Regions from separate parts of the Sporacetigenium sp. TC11 genome, predicted to be linked through region 1. Evidence: a T-box and tRNA genes for the amino acid it is inferred to sense, from the RefSeq annotation. Region 1 holds a T-box; the other holds one or more tRNA genes.
What was found. A T-box is a leader RNA that pairs with one kind of tRNA and senses whether it is charged. The one in region 1 lies ahead of asnS (asparagine--tRNA ligase), so its partner is inferred to be a tRNA-Asn.
Positions count from the first base shown of each region.

Region 2: it has a tRNA-Asn gene. The T-box ahead of asnS (asparagine--tRNA ligase) is inferred to sense a tRNA for this amino acid. The anticodon was not compared.

Region 1 covers NZ_JBYVNY010000011.1:94,097-97,529, reverse strand. Annotated here, with positions in the region: gene ACUSRV_RS14250 (acyl-CoA dehydratase activase-related protein) at 1-1,412, shown strand, start outside; T-box leader at 1,535-1,778, shown strand; gene asnS (asparagine--tRNA ligase) at 1,843-3,240, shown strand; gene ACUSRV_RS14240 (hypothetical protein) at 3,383-3,433, shown strand, end outside.
Region 2 covers NZ_JBYVNY010000003.1:86,578-90,010, reverse strand. Annotated here, with positions in the region: gene ACUSRV_RS06290 (flavocytochrome c) at 126-1,652, shown strand; tRNA gene ACUSRV_RS06285 (tRNA-Asn) at 1,772-1,846, shown strand; gene ACUSRV_RS06280 (Mor transcription activator family protein) at 1,912-2,181, opposite strand; gene ACUSRV_RS06275 (ATP-binding protein) at 2,304-2,711, opposite strand; gene ACUSRV_RS06270 (hypothetical protein) at 2,744-2,803, shown strand; gene ACUSRV_RS06265 (MATE family efflux transporter) at 2,828-3,433, opposite strand, start outside.

The DNA of each region.
Region 1 (3,433 bases):
TAATAGAGAAGATATTAAAATCAAAAAATAAAATACATTCTTTAATAAAAATTGACCAAATAAATAATTTAGGGTCAGCTAAAATAAGGATACGTTCATTAGTGTCTTCAATAAAAGAAAGAGAATTAAGAAATACTTATAGTAATAAAGAAGATTATATATCTGTAAATCAAAATGAATATGTTATAAATAATAATGTAAATATAAAAGATTCTTACACACTATTAATACCACAAGTAAGTGATATACACTTAAATTTTATGGAATCTGCATTTGAAAACTCTGGATACAAGGCAGAACTTTTAAAAAATGGTGATGAAGATGCTATAAAAGAAGGATTAAAGTATGCAAATAATGATTTGTGTTATCCATTTATAATAGTTATAGGTCAGGTAATGAAAGCTATAAAGTCAAATAAATATGACCTTAATAAAATTGCAATTCTTATGGTAAAAACCAACGGACCATGTATTGCAAGTAATATGACAGATATACTAAGAGGTATATTTAAGGAACAAGGATTAGAAAATATACCTGTTATACCATTGTCAATTGAAAAAGATAAGAATAGTCCAAAACTTAGGTTAAGTCCAAATCTTTTATATAAAATAGGCCAGTCAATAGTATATGGAGATTTATTAACCAAGGTATTACTTAAAACTAGACCTTATGAAAAAGAAAAAAATTCAGCAAATAAACTATATGAAAATTGGGTAGAAAAGTGTAAAAAATCTTTGAAAAGCAATAATGTAGGTGAATATAAAAAAAATATATACAATATAGTAAATGATTTTGATAAATTACCTATATATGAAGATGTAATAAAACCAAAGGTTGGGCTTACAGGAGATATATATATAAAGTTTAATGATTTTTCTAATAACAATATAATAGCTCTTTTAGAACAAGAAGGAGCAGAGGTTATAGCACCAGATTTTATGAGCTTTTTATTATATTGTGGGTATGGAGGAAAATTAGAACATGAAAATATATGTCCTAGTCTTATAGGATTGAACACATCTAATATAGCTGTGGGTCTTCTAGAATTTTTAAGAAAAGATATGCAAAAGTCATTAAAACAAAGTAAAAGATTTTTTAAGGCCCCAATGGGATATGAGTTAGCAAAATCTGCACAAAACTACATATCTCTAGGAAATCAAATTGGAGATGGATGGATAGTGACTGGCGAAATAGTTGACTATGTAAAAAATGACATAAAAAATATATTAAGTATGCAACCTTTTGGATGTTTACCAGGTCATGTTGTATCAAAAGGAATTTTTAAGAAACTTAAAGAAGATTACCCATACATAAATATATCCTCTATAGATTATGATCCTAGTGAAACAAAAGTAAATCAACTTAATAGAATAAGGCTTATGATGAGTATTGCACATAAAAACTTAGGATAATAATGTAAAAGTCTTTTATATGTAAGAAATTCACACAAAGTTTAGAAAATATGTTGACTTGGTAATTTTATACTGTTATAATTTTCTTAAAATAAGAAATAATAACATAATGATAATAATAATTATAAGCGATGAAAAGAAGAGTAGATATAGAATGTAGTTTTAGAGAGCTGGGGATGGTGAAATCCTAGTACGAGGTCTATATTGAAGAACATCTTGGAGCTTCTAACCGAAATCCACTTTGGAGAGTAGACTTAGACGGCATTGTCCCGTTATAGACAAAGAGCATATATGTGCTTAATGAGTTGGTCGTGTATACGACAATTTGGGTGGTACCGCGAGAGAATATAGCCTTTCGTCCCTTTTATAGGGATGAAGGGCTTTTTTTAATTATAAGGATATTGTACAAAAATACTAAGGAGGATTTAATATGCAAAAAGAATTTTTAACAATAAGAGAATTATACAGAAATTCTCAAGATCATGTAGGACAAACAGTAAAAATAGCTGGGTGGATAAGAACTTCTAGAAGTTCTAAAAACTTTGGCTTCATAGAATTAAATGATGGAAGTTTTTTCAAAAACATTCAAATCGTATTTGATGAAAAATTAGAAAATTTCAAGGAAATAGAAAAATTACCTATAAGTTCGTCTATACATATTGAAGGTGAAGTTGTTGAAACACCAACAGCTAAACATCCTGTAGAAATACATGCTAAAAATGTAGTGGTAGAAGGATTATCTGATAGTACATATCCTCTTCAAAAGAAAAGACATAGTCTTGAATATTTAAGAACTATAGCTCACTTAAGACCAAGAAGTAATACGTTCTCAGCTGTATTTAGAGTAAGATCATTGGCAGCTTATGCTATACATAGATTCTTCCAAGACAGAGGATTTGTATATGCTCATAGTCCAATAATAACTGGAAGTGACTGCGAAGGTGCAGGAGAAATGTTTAAAGTAACTACACTAGACTTACATGATATACCTAAAACTGAAGGTGGAGCTATAGATTATAAAGATGATTTCTTTGGTAAAGAAGCTAATCTAACAGTTAGTGGTCAGCTAGAAGGCGAAATAATGGCATTGGCATTTAGAAATATATATACATTTGGACCAACATTTAGAGCAGAAAACTCTAACACTGCAAGACATGCATCTGAATTCTGGATGATAGAACCTGAAATTGCATTTGCAGACTTAGAAGACAACATGGAATTAGCAGAAGATATGATAAAATATATAATAAATTATGTTTTAGAAAATGCACCAGAAGAGATGGCATTCTTTAACGAATTAATAGATAAAGGTTTATTAGAAAGATTAGACAACATAGTAAACGCAGATTTCGGCAGAGTAACTTATACTGAAGCTATAGAGTTATTAAAGAACTCAGGTAAGGAATTTGATTATCCAGTTGAATGGGGATGTGACTTACAAACTGAACATGAAAGATATTTAGCAGAAGAAATATATAAAAGACCAGTTTTCGTTACTGATTATCCAAAGGATATAAAATCATTCTATATGAGACTTAACGAAGATGGAAAAACTGTTAGAGCTATGGATTTATTAGTTCCAGGAGTAGGAGAAATAGTAGGTGGTAGCCAAAGAGAAGAAAGATTAGAAAACTTAGAGGCAAGAATAGAAGAAATGGGTCTTAAAAGAGAAGATTATTGGTGGTACTTAGAATTAAGAAAATATGGTACTGCTACACATTCAGGATTTGGTTTAGGCTTTGAAAGAATATTAATGTATATGACTGGTATGTCTAATATAAGAGACGTTATACCATTCCCAAGAACTCCAAAAAATGCAGAATTTTAATATATAAACTCGTTGAATCTTCAACGAGTTTTTTATATTAAAAAGAAAATTATAATTGGTGTATTTTATTTATATAAATATAAATTCTTTTATGATAGAATTGTTAGGTATTAATAATTATTCATTAAGGTAGGGGATATATTTGGGATTTAATATAAAAAACAATGTGATAGACTCTTTGGTAGATACATCT
Region 2 (3,433 bases), on a different contig from region 1:
TTTTGTCCTAAAATTTAACGAAATATTGGGGGTAAAGCAGAGATGCCAAACCTTATAATATATAAAAATCAAGTTCTCTAAGTTTTCGAGAGCGTACTTACACTAATGAGGAGGAATGATTAACAATGCAAAAGAAAGTATCAAAAGTGCTTATTTCCGTTCTCTCGCTAATGCTCCTAGTCACAGGATGTAGCAGCACCCAGACGGGAAACCAGAATCAAAACACTGAAAAAAATAAGGCGTCCAAAGAAACTGAAGCCGTTTCTAGCGCATCTAAAACTAGCTACACAAGTATCGATAAACTAAAAGATAAATATGATATCATAATTATCGGTGCGGGTGGTGCCGGAATGACTGCAGCCCTTGAGGCAAAAGCTAACGGCATGAACCCAGTTATTTTTGAAAAAATGCCGGTTGCAGGGGGTAATACATTAAAATCATCTTCTGGAGCGAACGCCTCCGAAACAAAGTTCCAAAAAGAACAAGGAATTAAAGACAGCAATAATTTATTTTATGAAGAGACATTAAAAGGCGGTAAAGGTACTAACGACAAAGATTTGCTTCGTTTCTTCGTTGACAACTCTGCAAGTGCAATCGATTGGTTAGATTCCGAGGGAATTAAATTAAATAATATAACAATTACTGGAGGTATGAGTGTAAAACGTACTCACCGACCTGAAGACGGTTCCGCAGTGGGTCAATACCTTGTTAGCGGTTTATTGAAAAATGTACAAGAACAAGATATTCCACTTTTTGCAAACGCCGAAGTTAAGGAAATAATAGAGAAAGATGGCAAAATTAACGGTGTTAAAGTTATCTTCAACCAAGAAGATGAGAAAACAATTAGTGCAGACGCTGTAATTGTGGCAACAGGTGGTTATGGGGCTAATATGGATATGATATCCCAATTTAGACCTGATTTAGCAGATATAGTTACAACAAACCAACCAGGAACTACTGGTGATGGTATAAAAATGGTTGAAAAACTTGGAGGTACAGCGGTTGATATGGATCAAATCCAAGTTCACCCAACAGTACAGCAAGAAAAATCTTATCTTATAGGGGAAGCAGTTCGTGGAGAAGGCGCAATTCTAGTTTCTAGCAAAGGTAACCGTTTCGTAAACGAACTTGGTACTCGTGATGCAGTAACATCAGCAATTAATTCACTTCCTGAAAAATCGGCTTTTCTTGTATTTGATGCCGGCGTAAAATCTCGTGCTAAAGCCATTGAGCAATATCAAGAAATGGGCTTCGTAATCGAGGGAGATTCTATAGAAGCATTGGCAAAAAAAATGAATGTTCCGGCTGACCAGCTAAAAAAGACTCTGGGTGCTTGGAACAACTCTGTGAAGAATAAAAAGGATGCTGAATTTGGCAGAACAACTGGAATGGACAACGACTTGTCTGGGGCGCCATTTTACGCTATCAAAATTGCTCCTGGAATTCACTACTCTATGGGTGGCGTGAAAATCAATGCCAACTCAGAAGTTTTAAATAAAGAAGGTAATCCTATTCCAGGTCTTTATGCAGCAGGTGAAGTTACTGGGGGCTTACACGGTAATAACAGAATTGGCGGTAACTCTGTTGTTGACATAGTTATTTTCGGTCGTCAAGCTGGAATTAAATCTGCTGAATACGTAAAAGCACAATAAACACCAAAGTTGTATCAAAAGCACTCATTTATTGGGTGCTTTTTTATTTTATAAAAATTTATAAATAAATGTATAATAACAAAAAAAATGATAATAATAGTTTATGTAAGATAAAACATTCCAAGATAGCTCAACGGTGGAGCACTCGGCTGTTAACCGATAGGTTGAGGGTTCGAATCCCTCTTTTGGAGCCAATAGAAAAAGAGTATGGTCTACTCCCCCTGATCATACTCTTTTTCTATGTAACTGTCGTATTGAATTAAAATTTATCAACTATTATTTTACGTATTTGTACCTCACTTACATTGAACTTCCTTGCAAGCTCCTTGTAATTCCCTCCATCAAAACTCTCTCTAATAACTCTATTTCTAATAGGTTTCACAAGTGAATTTTCTGTAGGTATGTATAGTGAAGTTCCCCCACATAACTTACATAACTTACATAACTTAATAAAATCATCTATTCCTATTTCATCAACTATATCCATAAGTGAAATCGGTATATCTTCTTTGGTCAAGTATTTCAGCATATTATCCCCCTACATAACACTAATTAACTACCATAAATTCTATAATTTAATTTCTGTCCTTTAAGCTCTACTATATAGTCCTTACTCATCTCTATAATCCTACTTCCAATAGATTCGTCTAATTATAAAAGTTCATCTAATAATTTCTCAGTACTGACTATAATTGGTTTGTTTTTTAGATATCTGTAATTAATAAGCTCAAATATAATATTTATATCTGACTTAGTAATACTCCCTTTGAATAAATCATCAATTAAAAGCACCTTAGCTTCTTTGTATCTTTTTAGCTCTCTATTGTAATTTTCTTCATCCATAATACTTTGTTTTATCCTAGTTATAGTATCTCTATATGGCATATACACAACCCCTACAGATTCTTTCATAAGATTATTAACAATAGCAGTTGATAGATGAGTTTTTCCACTACCTACTTGTCCCATAAGTATTATAGAGTTTTTTCTAGTATCTTTTATATTTTCAAAATTAGAATAATATCCTTCAGCTTTTGAGAAAGCTTCAAGTAGTTGCAAAGAATGTATTTAAACCTAAAGGTGCTGATTTGGTGGGAATTGTAGAAGCTAAAATAATAGCTACCGATACTACTGAATTTGAATTAGTATAGTTATATACAAAAAAGCTCAGTATTTTATACTGAGCTTTTTGGGCATGAATTTATATAGGTTTCGCCTTTATTTACTTTCTCTTTCTCTATCTGTACTTTTTCATCTTTATAAGAACTAAATTCTTTTCTTATTACAATTGCAGTTATTATAGTAGCTACAAGGTCCGCTACTGCTTGAGCTATCCAAACACCATCTAATTGTAAGAATCTAGGTAATATAATTATCATAGGTATTAATAATATTACTTGTCTTAATAAACTTAACATCATAGATTTCTTAGGCTTACCTACTGCTTGAACATATGTTGAACCTACAATTGATATAGCTACTATAGGTAGGGCAAATGAATATTTTTTAATTCCATTTACAGTTATATCCATAAGTTCTTTGTCTTTACCAAATAAACTTACTAGGCCTTCTGGTGCAAATTGTATTACAAGCCATCCTAGTATTAACATAATAGTTGAAGCTATTACAGATATTTTATATGTTTCTTTTGCTCTATTATAATTTTTAGCTCCATAGTTATATCCTATTATAGGCTGAGCTCCTTGAGTTATACCAAATATAGGCATTAAGAATACCATCATTATTGAAAATATTGTAGCCATAGCTCCTATAGCCAAATC